3 regions of the Paenibacillus sp. CAA11 genome follow, and region 1 is predicted to be linked to each of the others. Evidence: riboswitches for the same ligand, from Rfam matches in the RefSeq annotation. Region 1 holds a riboswitch; each other region holds the start of a gene.
The links. A riboswitch is a leader RNA that binds a small molecule or an ion and turns the genes downstream of it on or off. The one in region 1 is predicted to bind cyclic di-AMP.
Positions count from the first base shown of each region.

Region 2: it holds a riboswitch for cyclic di-AMP, as region 1 does, so the genes downstream of both, DCC85_RS00485 (C40 family peptidase) here and DCC85_RS11740 (3D domain-containing protein) in region 1, are expected to answer to the same signal.
Region 3: it holds a riboswitch for cyclic di-AMP, as region 1 does, so the genes downstream of both, kdpF (K(+)-transporting ATPase subunit F) here and DCC85_RS11740 (3D domain-containing protein) in region 1, are expected to answer to the same signal.

Region 1 covers NZ_CP028922.1:2,543,241-2,549,351, forward strand. Annotated here, with positions in the region: gene DCC85_RS11735 (ABC transporter substrate-binding protein) at 1-852, opposite strand, end outside; gene DCC85_RS11740 (3D domain-containing protein) at 1,325-2,008, opposite strand; cyclic di-AMP (ydaO/yuaA leader) riboswitch at 2,012-2,171, opposite strand; gene DCC85_RS11745 (amino acid ABC transporter ATP-binding protein) at 2,274-2,996, opposite strand; gene DCC85_RS11750 (amino acid ABC transporter permease) at 2,983-3,645, opposite strand; gene DCC85_RS11755 (transporter substrate-binding domain-containing protein) at 3,772-4,590, opposite strand; gene DCC85_RS11760 (alpha-glycosidase) at 4,888-6,111, shown strand, end outside.
Region 2 covers NZ_CP028922.1:97,254-103,364, forward strand. Annotated here, with positions in the region: gene motA (flagellar motor stator protein MotA) at 1-703, opposite strand, end outside; gene DCC85_RS00465 (hypothetical protein) at 885-1,178, shown strand; gene DCC85_RS00470 (4a-hydroxytetrahydrobiopterin dehydratase) at 1,345-1,644, shown strand; gene rbsK (ribokinase) at 1,690-2,685, shown strand; gene DCC85_RS00480 (GNAT family N-acetyltransferase) at 2,748-3,233, opposite strand; gene DCC85_RS00485 (C40 family peptidase) at 3,577-4,047, opposite strand; cyclic di-AMP (ydaO/yuaA leader) riboswitch at 4,052-4,190, opposite strand; gene DCC85_RS00490 (C40 family peptidase) at 4,544-5,035, opposite strand; cyclic di-AMP (ydaO/yuaA leader) riboswitch at 5,042-5,179, opposite strand; gene DCC85_RS00495 (hypothetical protein) at 5,412-6,111, opposite strand, start outside.
Region 3 covers NZ_CP028922.1:669,209-675,319, forward strand. Annotated here, with positions in the region: gene DCC85_RS02970 (MFS transporter) at 1-1,104, opposite strand, end outside; gene DCC85_RS02975 (TetR/AcrR family transcriptional regulator) at 1,284-1,865, shown strand; cyclic di-AMP (ydaO/yuaA leader) riboswitch at 2,200-2,403, shown strand; gene kdpF (K(+)-transporting ATPase subunit F) at 2,662-2,739, shown strand; gene kdpA (potassium-transporting ATPase subunit KdpA) at 2,771-4,447, shown strand; gene kdpB (potassium-transporting ATPase subunit KdpB) at 4,467-6,111, shown strand, end outside.

The DNA of each region.
Region 1 (6,111 bases):
ATTGGCTTTATCATTGCTCTTAATTACATCCCAAGCCCAGTTGCCCATAAACCAAAGCCCTACTTTTCCTTCTCCTAAAGCCTTGGCTCCGTCTTCCAAGGTGCTGCTCATCGGCGAATTTTTGTTGATATTGTTCTCTTTAAGCAAATCCAGGGTTTGAACCCACCCGTTCATCACATCATTTCGGGACATTTCTATGGAGCTGTTCTGCATGTCCTTAACAAACTTGGAGCCCCCTCCGGGTTGAACGGCGTAAGATACCGTTAAAAGATGGGAACCGAGCGACCAGTCCATCGGGGAGAGCATAACGGGTTCTACACCCGTCTCCTTGATTTGGTTCATTAACAAGTTTAAACTGCTTCGGCTTTTTACCGAGGAAGGATCGAATGAGCCTCCAACCGCCTTGTCGAGCACCTTCTTATTGTAAATTAATCCGTACCCTTCAACCGCGAACGGAAAACCAACCATAGATTCGTTCTTCTTCACGGCGTCCAATCCATTGTCTATCGTTTCATCCACCCATTTTTCTTGGCTTAGATCAACTGCCTTATCCAGAAACTGTTGAGCGTCCCCAGGATCGAGCATCGACAGGGTTGCCGCACTTCCCGAGCCATACATTGACATCAGCTTTTGATAGGCTGAAGTCCCTTCCGGTGCAGTTATAATCTCCAAAGTTACTCCGGGATGCGCTTGGTTGTATTGTTTCGCCATTTCCTCCATTTGAGCTTTTATCTCGGTTTTGGAATTCAGAAAGGTGATCCGGGTTGTTTGCTCTGTACCTGGAGAAGTTGAACATCCCATAACCATCAATAAACATACCAGCGAAAGTACCATCTTCAGCTGTCTCCTCATTAAGTTTCCCTCCGCATTGTCAGCAAATTTGTATTATTTGTGCACAAATGCACACTCTTAATATATCGGTATAATCTTATGAAGAGATGAGAATCTTACCGTGGTAATTATTGGGGGAGTCCAGATCGAACGGCGAGGAGATTATGGAGGTCCCAGGGCACGGTTGGGAATGACGACAGCGATTATCATCCGATGAAGTCAGCTCCGTGACGTCCCTCTCTCAAATGGATTTCTAAACATATATCCGGAAAATCTAAAAAAAAGCCCCCGCGTCTTCTTTGGGACGCGTGGACTTTTGGTTTCTAAAAAAACATATGGACATGCGCGGCTGAACAAGCGCTCCATTTTCGAAGAAAGAGTAAAAATAAAACAGCAATGGGGTATGGATCTAGCATCGATATAACGGAGCCCCAGCTCTGAGAATTTACTCGTGTGTACCCCCTTAATATCTCGGAGGACTAATTTACATCATCTAATTTAAAACATACAGCTTTACATCCTGGAAGCCAAACTGGCTGGCGGACTGCTGCGAACCTGGAATGAAAATATCAATTCGCTTGCCCTTAATCGCACTCCCCTGATCTGAAGCCGTAGCAACAAATGCCTGTTTAGGGAGGCCGGGATGACTATGCCCAGTTACCAATACTTTAGTGCCCATTGGAATTACAGCAGGATCAACAGCAATTGTCCCGAGACTTAGTGGTTTTCCATAATAATCAACAGCGCCCCACTGCCCGTTCTCGCTGGCTGCCGCCGAATAAGCAGTAGCTACAACATTAATCGTATTAGAGTAGTTAAAGGTTTTCCCCCAAGCTGTGACCTGATGGCTGGATGCTGAAGCATTCAGCAGCTTAACAGCCTCAGTGGAAGAGGCCTCCAGCTTAGCCGCATTTTCTCCCGGAATTTGAATAGACAGGCCTGCATAAATATTGTTTGCCTTAACGCTAGGATTTGCGCTCATCAGCTGATTTACCGATACTCCATACTGCTTGGCCAGCAGATAAAAAGTGTCTCCTTCCTTCGCCGTATGCACAGTGCCCGCAGCATAAGCAGACGCACCCTGCAGGGCGGCAGCAAGAGTAAGTGTCAGTGCCGCAGTCTTCAATACAAACGGCAATTTGTTAACATTTTTGTTTTTTCTGAAAGCAAATTTCATATGTAATCCTCCTTCGAATTGCCTCCGAGGTTAGTTGTCGGATTCGGACCCAAGGATGGCCCGGCGCTAAGAGTAAAGCGCTTCACCCCAAGAAGATAAACGTTCATCTTCGGAAAAATCATCCCCCGTTCCCTGCTGTATAGGGATTCGGCACTCCCCAAATATATCACAAATTTGTAACCTTTGATTCAGGTAAGTGTTACCACCTATGGAACAGCAAAAAACACGACATGGAACATGCCGTGTTTTTTGCCTAAATATGAAGTTACAGCACCTTGCTCAAGAAGTCCTTGGTTCGCGGGTGCTGAGGGGAGCTAAAGACCTGCTCTGGTGTCCCCTGCTCTACAATGAGCCCTTGATCCATAAAGAGAATACGGTCGCCTACTTCACGGGCAAATCCCATCTCATGGGTAACGATGACCATCGTCATCCCTTTCTCTGCCAACCTCTTCATAACGTCAAGCACTTCCCCGACCATTTCGGGGTCCAATGCCGAAGTAGGCTCATCAAATAGCATTACGTGCGGCTCCATCGCAAGCGCACGAGCGATTGCTATCCGCTGCTTTTGCCCGCCTGATAGCTGAGAAGGATACGCATTTTTCTTATCCTCAAGACCAACCGTTCTTAGAAGATCCGTAGCAATTTGCTCTGCCTTTACCTTATCCAGACCTTTAACCTTCATCGGAGCCAAGGTAATGTTCTTCAGCACCGACTTGTGCGGGAATAGGTTGAAATGCTGGAACACCATTCCCATTTTCTCCCGAGTAGCATTAATATCATGCCTCTTATCTGTTATGGATTTGCCTTCAAATAATATTTCACCGTCTGATGGCGTCTCCAGGAGATTTAAACAGCGAAGGAATGTACTTTTTCCCGAGCCGCTGGGCCCAATCAATACTACGACCTCTCCCTGCTTGATTTCAAGGTCAATCCCTTTGAGAATATGGAGCTGGCCGAATTTTTTGTTTAGTCCTTTAACGCTGATCACGGCTCATCAACTTCCTTTCGAACACGCCCAAAATTTTGGACAAAATAAAGGTTAGAATAAAGTACATTACGGCAATAATCAAGAATGGCGTCATTCCATCATAGGTCATCGACATGATGCTATTCGCTTGAAACATCATTTCCGATACCCCGATAACATACACAATGGACGACTCTTTGATAATGGTAATGAACTCATTACCGATGGCCGGAAGCACATTCTTAACTGCCTGGGGCAAAATGATATGACGCATGGCCATACTTTGTGTCATGCCTAGGGAACGAGCAGCCTCCGTCTGTCCGCGTTCCACTCCCTGAATACCGGCCCGGAATATCTCAGCCAAGTACGCGGAACTGTTAATCGTAAGCGTAATCGCACCCGATTGAAGGGCGCTGAATTTCAAATCAAATGCGGTTGCGAATCCATAATGAATGATTAAGAGCTGAACCAACATCGGCGTCCCGCGCAGGAACTCCACCCACACCGAGCCGATAAACCGAAGGACTTTCCATTTTGACATTCTGAGCAGGGCTACAAGCATTCCCAGTATGAATCCGCACACGACCCCGATCGCCGCGAGCAGCAGGGTGTATTTTACACCGTCCAGAAAATACTGCCTGTAATCCCAGAACATATTAAAAAATTGCATTCTCCTCTTCCTCTCCTTCCGCATGAAGGTCTGCCGCAAAAAAACAGAAAATAGCGAAGTTCTTCGCTATTTTCTGCGAGGGCCATCCATCATGCTTAGATCCTTAACAGGCAGGGCAAGCTTCGCTTACTCTTCTGCTAATGTACTAGCCTTTTGAACAAATTGATCAATCAGATTGTCCTTCTTCAAGCGATCCAGTGTCGTATTTACTTGATTCAGAAGTTCTGTATTGTCCTTCTTCACACCAACAACATAGCCTTCATCTTCAGTAACCGGCTTGGCATCTGCAATCGAAATGCCCTTCACGTTCTTGACAAAGGATTCTGCTACAGGACCTTCAATGATAGCTGCATCTACGCGCCCGGAATTTAGCTGCATAATAATATCATTAATCTTCGGCAGCGAAGTCAGCTTCGCTCCTTTAATCTCCTTAGCAATGCCCTCTTGAATGGAACCAGTCTGTACGCCGATGCTCGCATTCTCCAAAGATTTCAAGGTGCTGAACTTCGCTTTGTCTCCCTCGCGAACCACAACGGCCTGCTCAGCTTTATAATAGATGTTAGACAAGCCCACTTGCTTTGCGCGATCAGGTGTAGGACTTAGTCCGGAGATAACCATATCAATCCGTCCGCTATCCAATTCATTCAGCAGGGAGGAGAAGGTCATATCCTTAATCTCAAGCTCCGCTCCTGCATCCTTGGCAATTTCTTTGGCAATATCTACATCGAACCCGACAATTTCAACCTTACCGTTTTCTGTTTTCTTGAATTCATAGGGCGGGAAGTCAGCGCTCATGCCAACGATGAGTGTCTTCTTACTTCCTGTATTTCCCGATGCTTGATCGTTTCCGCTTGCGCTCTCTTTATTGTTCTTGTTCTGTCCGCATGCTGCCAGCAAGCTTGCTGTCATCACCATGCACACCAGTAATATACCCCATTTTTTCATTTTATCTCTCTCCTCGTTCTGTTCATATTCCAAATGACTGGACTAATTATAAATCAAACTGCATGAATATGCAAAGAGTTTTGTAACAAATCATCAACTTCCAATTTCAAACATCATCTTCAGCTAGGAACATCATCCCTGCATTCTATGTATTCGCCCAGCCTATGGTGATTTAAAACATTGATCTTAATTTTAGCCGCAGGCACTGGAACAAAGCCCATGCATAGTGGGTATACTGATTCATATAGCAAGTACTCAGGGTAATGAATGGCTATAATCCTTGCTGGAGGTGGTTTCATGCTGCTTGAAGCTTTTTATCACGTCCCGCGGGATAAGTGGGCCTATGCATATGATGCTGAAACAATTCATTTGCGGGTACGCACTCAACGGGACGATGTGGAACAGGTTTTTGTGTGGACGGGGGACAAATACAATTGGGATGGAACTTTCGCCGAGATCCTCATGGAGAAGGTCGCGCATGATCACATGTTCGATTTCTGGGAAGTCGAAGTCAGCCCCAAATTCAAACGTTTGTCCTACCTGTTCAAACTTGTGAAGGGCGATGAGATCGTCTATGCAACCGATAAGGGAATCAGTCATGATACCCCTTACCCGCCTGGAGGCAATTATGAATTTGCCTACATACATGAGATCGACGTATTCAAAGTTCCTGAGTGGGCAAAAGAAGCGGTCTTCTACCAGATTATGCCTGAGCGGTTTGCCAACGGCGACCCTTCAAATGACCCTAAGGGTGTACAGCCATGGGGCGGCAAACCTACAAGAGAGAACTTCTTTGGCGGTGATCTCCAAGGGGTTCTGGATCACCTTGATGATCTCGTGGACCTTGGCATTAATGCAATTTACTTTACTCCTTTGTTCAAAGCTCCATCTAACCACAAATATGACACGGTCGATTACAAGAATGTCGATCCGCATTTTGGGGATAACACGCTGCTCAAGAAAGTCGTGGATGCCTGCCACGAACGAGGCATTCGCGTAATGCTGGATGCTGTGTTTAACCATTGCAGCGAGCAGTTCCCTCCTTTCCAGGACGTTGTGAAGAACGGCCCGAACTCTAAATACAAGGACTGGTTCCATATCAACGACTATCCGCTGGAAGTACGAGATGGGATACCGACGTATGATACCTTTGGCTTTTTCGCTAATATGCCCAAATTTAATACCGCCAACCCGGAAGTCAAGCAGTACTTGCTCGGCGTTGCTGAATATTGGATCAAGGAAATCAAGCTTGACGGTTGGCGCCTTGATGTCGCAGATGAGATCGACCATCACTTCTGGCGGGATTTCCGCCAAGTGGTCAAAGCAGCGAACCCTGAAGCTTACATTGTCGGAGAAGTATGGAGTGATTCTCTGAACTGGCTGCTTGGGGATCAATTCGACTCCGTCATGAACTATCCTTTTGCCGATAAGGTGCTTGAGTTTTTCAACGGAGGTATGGATGGCTACGGGTTTGCCAACTCCATGGGAGCCTTAATCATGCGCTATCCGCAGCAGACGAAT
Region 2 (6,111 bases), 2.4 Mb from region 1:
AGATCCCCGATTGAATGGACAGTAATCCTTCGACCATCATCAGGCGAACTTCCATTTCACGCTTGGACATCCGTTTGAGCTTGTTAGAGATAGGATGCCATAGGACATAACCAGTAAAGATACCAAGCAGGGTGGCAATAAAGGCTGCTGCGATCGCATGGGACAGCTTCTCCATATCACTCATATCGGCAAGGGCGGCAATCAGACCGATTACAGCACCGAGTACCCCGAGTGTAGGTGCATACATCCCAGCTTGGGAAAAGACTAGTGCGCCCGCTCTGTGGCGCTCTTCGGTTGCAGCAATGTCCTCAGCAAGAACGTCGCTGACGAATTCCTGATCATTACCGTCAATAATCATCCGCATGCCGCTGCGCAGGAAGGCGTCATCAATCTCTTCGACCTTGCTCTCAAGGGCGAGAAGTCCTTCGCGGCGGGTAATGGAGGCCCACTCCATAAACAGCGTGATAACCTCTTCCTTGCTGATCATTTTCTTCGGGAAGAGGAGAGCTTTAAAGATGCTGGGGAGACGTTTCATTTCGGACATTGGGAAAGCAACAAACAGAGATGCGAGAGTACCAACGAGAATAATAACATAGGCCGCCGGGTTGTTAACCAGGTTGATAATCGGTGCGCCCTTGAGGAACATCCCTAGTACCAGGGCAATCAAGCCTAGGGCAATACCGATCAGTGTTGAAATTTCCATGAATACACCTCATCCGTGAGATAAAATTGATTCCTTTCGGACCTTCCGGCATCCTTCCGGGAAGGTAGAAAAAAGCATGTTATCTTTTTTATCGACAGAATTCACTTTTTTTTTAAGTGGTTTTTTCCGGTATAATAAAAGCAAGCGGTTTAATTATGATAAAAATAAGGAGGCTGACCTCTTGGGTGTAAAACATGGCAGGGATTATGCGCTGATCTTGGCAGACCTGACGGATGCGATGAGTGCAATTCCGGACAGCTACGTCTTTTTTGAAATGGAAGAATCGGATTGGACAAGTCTGTCGGGGGAGGAGCGGCACGAGGTAAGAGAAGCCTTAGCCGAGGATCTATTCTTTGCTCTAGGCAGTGAGCCTGTAATTTCCGTAGGCAGTGCTGTGGTGATCTATGACGGGGAAGGACACCGAATCAATGTGCTGGTAGGTGAGGAAGAGTTGACTTCGGTTAAGCTGATCTAGAGCGCTGGACTTACCCTGGTTTCTGGATTTACCTAAGAGCCCATGGTAATATAGGTGGGATACGGGGAAGCAATAGGAATGCTGTTATCCCCACTTGTACCAGCTTATCAAACAGCTGAAACGTGCAAAAATGACCGATGTTTTCATATATGAGGAGGAAGCAGTAATGCCATTTACACCGGAAGAAGTGATTACGCATTTAGAGAATTTGGAGGGCTGGGAGCTGGAGGAAGGGCGCTGGATTGTCCGGAAATACACCTTCTCGAACTATATGAAGGGCATCGCCTTCGTGGATGAAGTGGCGGCAATCTCAGAAGCGTTCAATCACCACCCGTTCATCACAATCGACTATAAGACAGTGACGCTTCGATTAACTTCTTGGGAAGAGGGCGGCATTACCGCGGTGGATATAAAGGAAGCACAGCAATATAATGAAGCCTTCGAGAAGATGCGTTCGGCTGAATAACTGCAGAAGGATCGTTCGCTCTGAGAAGAGGAGGCTTCGTGTTATATGAAGGATAACGCTGGTTTACCTAAGGAGAAGATTGGACGTTCTCCGAGAGTTGTCGTTGTGGGGAGCCTGAACTTAGATATGGTGACCCAAATGGAAAAGGTCCCGGCAGCGGGAGAGACGGTGATGGGAGAACAGCTTCATCTATTGCCTGGAGGCAAAGGAGCTAATCAGGCGGTGGCGGCTGCCAGGCTGGGAGCTTCGGTATCCGTGGTGGGCATGGTTGGTGAGGATGAATTTGGGCACCGTCTGCTTGATGAGTTGGCGAAGTCCGGGGTGGACAACTCCAGTGTTCAGAGGCTGCCCGAGGTTCGGACAGGCGTAGCTTCGATCTGGCTGGATGGGGAGGACAATCGCATTGTCGTGGTCCCCGGCGCCAATGCCCACCTGACCGCAGAGCGGATTGAGGCGCTGGAGGTACAGGCGCTTCTGCGCGAAGCGGATGTGGTGCTGCTCCAGCTGGAGATCCCGCTGGCTGCGGCTCAGCGCGCAGCCGAGACCGCGGCCCAGGCCGGCGCGGTCGTCGTGCTGAACCCGGCCCCGGTTCCGGCCGGGGGCATCCCTGCGGCGCTGCTCAGCACAGCCAGCGCCATCACCCCGAACCGCAGCGAGCTGGCGGTTCTGAGCGGGTGCGCTGCCGCAGAGCAGGCAGCGCTGGGCCGCGCGATGGCCGAGCTGGCTGAGACGGCGGGAGCCGCCGTCGTCACCACGCTCGGCGCGCAGGGCGCGGCCTATGTTGGCGCACCGGAACCGGATGCGCCTGCGGGTGAGCCGGCTATTGCAGCGGCTCATCGGGTCCGCGCCGTCGATACGACCGGCGCGGGGGACTGTTTCAGCGCCGCGCTTGCGGTGGCGCTGGGGGAGGGCGCAGCGTTAGCTGACGCCGTGCAGTTTGCGCTCGCGGCTTCAGCCTTGGCCGTGACGAAGCTCGGCGCCCAGGAAGGCATGCCAACCCGAGCCGAGGTGGAGGCCTTCCAGGCCGCTGCCCAAGCATAATATATGCAAAAACGCCAGGATTACAGGCAGGAGCCGTGTCCCTGGCGTTCTTTTGTATTACGCTAGTCTTTTAACACCATACAGTAGAAAGGCTTTGGCCCGTCAGGGGTCTGGCGCTCATAGAGGTCGGTAATAGTGAAGCCGGCCTTCTGATAAGCACGAATGGCTCGGTTGTTCCAGGTCAGCACCTCCAGGTCAATTTCATGATCTGGGTTTCTTTGGCGTGCGCCGTCGGCAATGGCCCGGACAAAGGCCTCTCCCTGTCCGTGACCGCACAGATCGGGTCTCATGCCGATACCAAGCCGGGTAACGCCCTGCATGGGGAAGTACTGGGCAAATCCGCACAAGTTGTCATCCTGGTCGAGGACAGATACATATTGTTCTCGGCGCAGCAGGGGATCGCCAAATTCAACCTCAAGGGCCTTCATCTGCTCCCAGGGAAGCCAGCCGTATATATTGTAAGGAGGCTCATATACCCAGGAGCAAATAATCTCTGCATGAGCTTCCTCCATCGAAGCGATGTGGAATGGAGGGGGAGAGTTTTTCATAGGGCGTTCCTCCTTTTTACAGTGAAAGACTTAAGACCTTAAGAACAATGTACCCGATTGGGCTGGTTGAATGCAAAATGGCGTGCTAAGCAAAATTTTATAAGATGGGCGATAGATGTTTCAGGATCGGACCAAGGGGTATAAAAGCGGTAGGAAGATCATAGAAGTTGGTTTAGGACCAATGAAGTATATTGTAAAAAAATTTTTTGGAACCTTTTGCCTGGTTGCTGCGTTATAACATGTAGGATGGCAAAAAAAAGACCGCAAGTCGATTCCGGCAAGAATCGCCCGCGGTCATGCATAGGCAATGCGGTTATGTCAGCTTTGACCTTTGTGCGGAAGGTTAAAGCTCTGTTGCAAACAAACGATAAGTATACTTGCTCAAAATGCGTTTAGCTCCAACGTAACGGTTTTGATAATAGCTGTTGCTTAATTTGTCGATGTGGATGCCTTTAGAGGAAGAGGCATGCGCAAACTTTCCATTTCCAACGTAAATACCAACATGAGATACACCGTTACCTAAGGTGTTGAAGAAGACCAAATCTCCTTCTTTCAGTTGGCTCTTAGCTACACTGGTTCCCTGTTTGAACTGTGCTTTCGATTGACGCGCCAGTGTTACGCCCATTTTCTTGAACACATATTTGGTAAATCCGGAACAGTCAAAGCCTTTGACGGTGGTTCCACCCATTTTGTAGGGCGTTCCATATACCGAATTTACGACTTTGTCCAAGTTGGAGTCAGCGAAGGCATTACCTGTACCCATGGTGAACAGAATAGTCAAGCTCATCGCCGCTGCTGTCAGTGTCTTTCTCAAGATGTCAAACTCCTTCCAAGGCCTGCGAGGTTAGCTTGAGGATTCGGTTGAAGGTTCCCTATGACCCTCTGTAATCGAGGTCAATTCACCCATAACTGGTTCCCCCGTTTCCCAGGTGCTTGGGAATTCGGCTGGTTATTGTTAGTGCACCTGTGGTTGAAATAGCCTTTACCCCAAGGGGTAAGGGTTATTTGTTCATTCGAATCTAGTGGATTCGAATCTTAGGTTGGAAGAACGCAATACCTTTCCGGGGAACTCGCGTTTCCTCATTCCGACGTACGACCAATGATTACAAAGTTGTTACCATTTACTTGATCATTGTAACAAATGGGTTAGGCTTTGGCAAGTTTTGCTCTCACTTTTTTTGGGAAAACGGCTAAATCTGCGGTTTATTGCCTTTGGGGAGGGGTAATAGATGGTACGATGTAGAAATAGAAAAAAACCCGCAGAATCGATTCCGGCAAGAATCGCTGCGGGCTCAGCACAGGAGGTTTTCTTATTCTACATCGTCGTTGTCTTGGGACTCGTCGGCGACGGATTCGAAAACATCATTGCTCATAATGCGTTTAGCTCCAACGTAACGTTTGACGTAATAGCTGTCGCTCAAATTGCTAACGGTAACTCCTTTAGAGGAAGAGGCATGGGCAAACTTTCCGTCGCCGACATATACCCCAACGTGGGAGATCCCTTTGCCTGAGGTGTTGAAGAACACTAAGTCTCCAGCAATCAGTTCACTTTTGTCTATTGCCGTACCCATCTTGAACTGGGATCCAGATTGGTGAGGAAGCTTGATGCCGAGCTTATTGAACACATATCTTGTAAATCCGGAGCAATCAAATCCACTTGTAGTAGTTCCGCCAGATTTATAAGGTGTGCCAATAGCCGAATCGACAACAGAGTCCAATTTGGTATCAGCAAAAGCGCTTCCAGTTCCTAAGGTAAACATAATGGCAAAACTTACAGCTGCTGCGGTCAACTTCTTCTTCAAACTGACGTAAACTCCTTCCAACGCCTGCGAGGTTAGCTTAAGGATTCGGTTGAAGGTTCCCTATGATCCCTCTCTTGCGAGATCAATTCACCCAAAACGGTTCCCCCGCTTCCCGGATGCTCGGGAATTAGGCTTTCTTATATATTTTGCATCTAAAAGTAGATATTCGACATATCTGTCGAAATTCCTGCTAAATTATTAAAAAAGAATTACAAAGTTGTTACTTTACTTTCATTGGTGTTATTGTAACAAACACAGGTATCTTTTGGCAACGAGTAATTGCGAGATTTTGAGTGATGAGAGCATCAAAAAGACCTCCGTCGTCAGGCGGAGGCCTTATCAGACCTGGGAAGTACAAGATGGTCCGACTATTTGATTAATTTTTTTGATAACTTTTTTTCCAGAGATGATATTGCGAGGATACCGACCAGATACGGAAGAAACTGCGAATAAATGGATAGGATTGCTGCAGGATTAGTCCAATAAGGCCCGTCCAGATCCAGGCGGCTGTGCTGAACATGCCTGCGGCCAGAAGGGCAGCAGCGCCGAGGATACAGGATACGGCAAGCACAGCCGGCAGTTTGCGAACATATTGCATGAGAGAAGGGGCAATCCCTGTTTGCGAGAGCCATCCGAATGTGACATAGAGCAGGCCTTGCTTGACGAGATAACTCCAAATCCCGAGACTGGCCAGAATGACGCCAAACTTGAGCATTGCGCCGGTCGTGCCTTGCAGAAGTCCCGGAAGCAGGCTGTAAAGCTCAGGCAGAAGCCAAATAGACGGGATTAATATTAAGAGCAGTTCTATAGCATAGAGGATGGCTACAGGCTTCCAGCATTTGCGCATTCCTTGGAAGAACAGCCAGCCGGCCCCCTCCTCATCTGCCTCGCCCAATAATCCGTTATATATGCCGGCCCTGATGAGAGGAGTAAGTATCAAGCGGAAGAGGAACATGCCTGCAATAAGGCCGAGCACCAGCTTCACGTCCGAGCTGGTCTGCAGCTCATGTTGGCCTTCTATAAGGTACAGGAGGCGGCTAAGCTGTCCAACCTCTGATTCAGGGTAGCGCCTTAGG
Region 3 (6,111 bases), 1.9 Mb from region 1:
GGCAAACAGCTGTGTGGATATCATGGATCCAGCCGCGCTTCCTATGGAGTAAAAGATCATATAGGCTGCAGTTAATCTGCTTCGCGCTTCCGGCCTGACACTGAGAATCATACTTTGGTTGGTGACATGAACGGCCTGGACAGCAAGGTCGAGGAGAAGGATTCCAAGAAGAAGCAGGACCAGTGAATGATCCATGGCATGGATCAGCGGCCAGGAGCATAGCAGCAGAAGCAGGGCTATACCGCTGACCGCTTGGCCTAGCCCGCGGTCTGCGAGCCTTCCGGCTCGGGCCGCTCCGAAGGCGCCCGCTGCTCCGGCGAGGCCGAAGGCGCCGATCGCGGTATGGGACAGCGAGAAGGGCGGTGCGCTCAGCGGCAGCACCAGCGGCGTCCACAGCGTGCTGAACGCCGTAAAGATGAATAAGGCCAGCAAGGCCCTTATTCGCAGCACCCGCTCCTGGATGAACAAGGTGAAAACAGACAGAAGCAGCTTCGAATATGGCATGCGGCTATGCCGCTTCTCGTCTGCTGGAAGCATGCGCCGCAGCAGCATGGACGAGATCAGCAGCAGCAGGGCGGAGACAAGGTAGACGGAGCGCCAGCCGGCAAGATCGGTCAGCAGCCCGGCGGCGGTTCTGGCCAGCAAGATGCCGATCACGACGCCGCTTGTGACCTGGCCAACGATGCGGCCTCGTGAGGAGGGGGAGGCTAGAGCTGCTGCGAAGGCGACCAAAGTTTGGGTGACAACGGCGAGCAGCCCCACGACAGCTATGCCGGCGAGAAAGACCATGCTGTTTGGAGCTAAGGCTACAATCAGTAAGGCCAGCACGGATAACCCCATCTGGCCGGTCACGAGCCTGCGGCGGTCCCATAGATCGCCGAGCGGGACGAGCAGAGCTAGACCTAGGGCGTAACAAACCTGGGTAACCGTAATAACCGCACCGACATGTGCAGGTAAAATGCCAAACTCTGATGCTATAGAGTCCAAAAGAGGCTGAGCGTAATAAATATTGGCAACAGATAGCCCGCAGGCTACGGCAAACAACCATGGCAGCAGCCCGGTCATGGAGCTCGGCTGTACGGCTCTGGATTTTGTATTTGACATCAGAATAACCTACTTTCATTTTATAATACATACTGATCGGTATAAAATAATATTATGAATCATAAGGAGGATGTGGTCTGTTTGTCAAGATGAATTATGTAAATCATTGACATGTTCAAGCTTTTTAACTTAATATTTATTTACTTGTTGGTATAGTAAGAGGGGAGGAAGGATCATCCATGGTGAGACCTCGGGAATTTGTTAAGGAGCAGGCGCTGGAAGAAGCCATGCAGTTATTTTGGGACAAAGGCTATGAAGCTACCTCGTTAAGTGATTTAACGGCTGGCATGGGCATTCAGCGTCCGAGTCTGTATGCCGCCTTCGGGGATAAGAAGCAGCTGTTTGAATCGGCACTGCGCAAGTACACGGCAGAGCATGCCTTGCACGTAAAAACGATGCTAGCGGCCGGGGCTTCAGTCAAGGAGGGATTTCGCCTTTTGTTCGAAGGGGTTGTGGATGAAGCGGGTCAAGGCGACAGCTCACGGGGCTGCTTCTGCATTAATACGATGGTGGAGCTGGCCCCGCATGATGAGAAATTCGAAATTTTGACCCGTGAGCATCAGATGTATCTAGCGGCCATATTTCAGGAAGCTCTGGAGAAGGGGAAAGAGGCAGGCGAATTAGCACCCAAGCTGAATGTCAAGGCCGTGGCACAGACACTGGTGGTTTCGCTTATCGGGCTAACGGTGCTGATGAAGTCACGCCCGGACCGGGCGTTTGCAGATCATTCCATACAGATGGTGCTTGGTCTGATTGACTAGGTTGTCTGAGGGTCTATGGGTCTATGCTGCCATCAGGTTAGCCTCTTATTTAGGCTCATCAGGTACGGAAGATGCTGCATAACGACAGCAAGTAAAGCCTCCTGCCGAATTTTAGAGTTCAGGGGGAGGCTTTGCAGGTCCTCATGTGTGATTTTCGAAAAATTATGAAAACAGCATGAAAAACAAAGCAATTCATCGGAACGTGTGAATTTTATTTATAATTTTCAGTTTTTTGAATCCAGCGCAGCTCCTTTTTCGTGATTTTGCCAAAAACATAATTTTACAATCTACATGGTGCAGAGGTATGATTCGTCTCGTACCTGAAAACCACATATTCGCAAGTCCGCTTAATTTCCTGTAAAGGAAAGCGGGGGAACCAACAATGATCAGGCCGGGAAGTGGGAGCCGGAAGATCATTAGGGGTGAATCCTGTTCAGTCGCCAGCAGGGCAAGTGCCTGCATGGTCCAAGAACGGGTAGGGCGACTCTCACCGCCCGAATCCGACAGCTAACCTCGTCAGCGTATGGAGAGAGGATGGTGTCATGTGACCGTTATTTAAGATCACGGGGATATTCCTCTGTGGTCTTTTTTGTTGTGCCATGAAATGGATGATTAGGATCTTGATGGCTCTGTCCTTACAGAGCGGACTATTTATTTGCAAGGTTTGCAAGGGAAGGAGCGCAACATAAATGACGGATCTATATATGCTAGCCCTTCTTGCTATGGGCTTTGGCTTGATTGTCTTGTTCCTGTTCTGGTGCTCACGGGTCGTGGATGATAAAAGGGGGGCTAAGCGATGATTTTGATCCTAATCGTAACCCTGCTGCTGTTCATCTATCTGGTCTATGCTCTGATTCACCCTGAGAAATTCTAGGCAGGCTATGAAGAATTAGGAGGAACCTGATATGGGCATCGTGCAAATTGCAGTTGTCATTGTGATATTGATCCTGCTGGTTAAGCCGGTAGGTACTTATTTGTTCCATGTGTTCTCAAATGAGCCGAATAGGCTGGAGCGCTGGTTTGGTCCGGCAGAGCGCGGCATTTACAGACTGATTGGCCTTAAATCGACGAAGGGCATGTCTTGGAAAAAGTATGCGCTCAGCTTCCTGCTGACGAATCTTGTGCTTGTGATCTTCAGCTACTTGATTCTGAAGCTGCAGGGAGGACTGCCATTCAATCCCTCAGGCACGAAAGGCATGGAAGGAACGCTGAACTTCAATACGGTGATCAGCTTCATGACCAACACCAATCTGCAGCATTACAGCGGGGAGACCGGGCTGACTTACTTCTCGCAGATGGCTGTTATTACTATGATGATGTTCACCTCTGCTGCCAGCGGTTTTGCCGTTGCGATTGCGTTTGTAAGGGGGATTACTGGCAGAGCCTCTGTAGGTAATTTTTTTCAGGATTTTGTCAAGGCGCATACGCGTGTGTTCATCCCGCTGGCGTTGATCGTCTGCCTGGCTCTTGTGGCCCTTCACGTCCCGCAGACTCTGAAGCCGGCAGCCGACGTGGTGACGCTTGAAGGAAGCCGGCAGGAAATCGCTATGGGGCCGGTTGCATCGCTGGAGGCGATTAAGCATCTGGGCACGAACGGGGGCGGATTTTTCGGGGCGAACTCGGCTCACCCCTTCGAGAATCCGAGTCCGCTGACGAATGTGATTGAGATCTTGTCCATGTGGACGCTCCCGGCTGCATTGCCGTATACCTTTGGCCTGTTTGCCAAGAACAAGCGGCAGGGCTGGGTGATCTTCGGCGCCATGATGATCTTGTTCATCCTGCTGCTGTCCCTTAATTACTATGCGGAAAGCCGCGGAAATCCGGCAATACAGGCCATGGGCATCGATGCTTCGCAAGGGAATATGGAAGGCAAGGAGGTGCGCTTCGGCATCCCTCAATCCTCGCTGTTTACGACGGTTACAACCGCAGCTACCACCGGCAGTGTGAACAATATGCATGATGCGCAGACGCCGCTTGGCAGTATTACACCGCTGGCCTTGATGATGCTGAACAATGTGTTTGGCGGCAAAGGGGTAGGACTGATCAACATGCTGATGTACGGCATTCTTGGCGTATTCCTCTGCGGTCTGATGGTAGGCAGAACGCCGGAGTTTCTCCGGAAGAAGATTGAAGCCCGGGAGATGAAGCTGATTGCGATTGCGATTCTTATCCATCCGCTGATTATTCTGGCCCCGACCGCTGCGGCTTTTCTGACAAAGCTTGGCTATGGAGCGGTCAGCAACCCGGGCTTTCACGGGTTATCCCAGGTGCTGTATGAATTTACTTCTTCGGCCGCCAATAACGGTTCCGGATTTGAGGGGCTGGCGGATAATACGCCGTTCTGGAACCTGGCGACCGGGGGCGTTATGCTGCTCGGCCGATACATTTCAATAGCGGCGATGCTGGCGGTAGCCGGTTCGCTGCTGCGCAAGAAGCCGGTTCCTGAGACGGTGGGGACGTTCAGAACGGATAGCCGGTTGTTTACCGGTATCTTGATCGGGACCGTGCTGATTATTGGGGCCCTTACCTTCCTTCCGGTCATTGTGCTTGGACCGGTGGCCGAATATCTGACCCTGGGTTAGAAGAGGAGAGAGTATAATCATGAGTAAATTACAGAGAAAGAAGCTGCTGACCGGGCCAATGGTCCGGAATGCCGTCAAGGATAGCGTGGTCAAATTGAACCCGATCACCCTACTGAAGAATCCGGTAATGTTCGTGGTGGAAATCGGTACAGTGCTGGTTCTGGTGATGATTCTCTTCCCCGGATATTTCGGGGCCGCAGCTTCAAGAGGGTTCAATATTGCGGTGTTTCTGATTCTGCTGTTTACCGTTCTGTTCGCGAACTTTGCGGAGGCGCTGGCAGAGGGCAGGGGGAAGGCGCAGGCCAATTCCCTAAAGCGGACCAAGCAGGATATCACGGCTAGGAAGGTGACGGGCACCGTTGTTAAGAAGGTATCCTCCTCGGAGCTGAGAAAAGGGGATGTGGTCATCGTCAGCCAAGGCGAACTGATCCCGGGAGACGGTGAAGTGATCGAAGGGCTGGCTTCTGTGGACGAATCCGCTATTACTGGGGAGTCAGCTCCGGTGATCAAGGAGGCTGGCGGTGATTTCAACTCGGTGACCGGGGGAACCCGGGTGGTCAGCGATGAGATCAAGGTGCGGATTACCAGTGATCCGGGAGAGTCTTTTCTGGACCGGATGATCTCGCTCGTCGAGGGTGCGGAGCGCCAGAAGACGCCGAATGAGATTGCGCTGAATACGCTTCTGATCAGCCTGACGCTGATTTTTCTCATCGTGGTGGTTACCCTGCGGCCTATCGCCGATTATCTTCATGCCGATTTGGAAATTCCGGTGCTGATTGCGCTCTTGGTATGCTTGATTCCTACCACTATCGGTGGCCTGCTGTCTGCCATTGGGATTGCGGGTATGGACCGGGTCACCCAGTTCAATGTGCTCGCCATGTCGGGCAAGGCTGTGGAGGCGGCTGGCGATATTAACACGATGATACTGGATAAGACCGGAACGATCACCTTCGGCAACCGGATGGCCAGCGAGTTCATTCCGACAGCCGGAACGGCTGAAGAGGAGCTGACGAATTGGGCGGTGATCAGCTCCTTGAAGGATGAGACGCCGGAAGGGCGCTCGGTGCTGGAGCTGGCCAAGGCGCTGGGACGACTCGATGAGAGCCTGCTGCAAACCGCCGGAGAATTCATCGAGTTTAAAGCCGAAACCCGCATGAGCGGCATGGATCTGCCGGACGGGCGCAAGGTCCGCAAAGGAGCCGTTGATGCTGTAAGACGCTGGGTTATGGACCAGCAAGGGGATGTGCCTGCCGATCTGGTAGCCATAGGAGAGCAGGTCTCCAGGCTTGGCGGAACCCCGCTGGCGGTGGCAGTGGATCATCGGGTTCTTGGAGTGATCTATCTCAAGGATACGGTGAAGCCCGGGATGAAGGAACGGTTTGAAGAGCTGCGACAGATGGGCATCAAGACGATTATGTGCACGGGGGATAACCCTCTGACAGCTGCGACGATCGCGAAGGAAGCCGGGGTGGATGACTATATTGCCGAGAGCACGCCCGAGGATAAAATTGCCGTGATCCGCCGGGAGCAGGAGGCAGGCAAGCTGGTGGCCATGACCGGGGATGGAACCAATGATGCCCCGGCACTGGCTCAGGCCGATGTAGGTCTCGCTATGAACAGCGGGACGACAGCGGCCAAGGAAGCGGCGAATATGGTGGATCTGG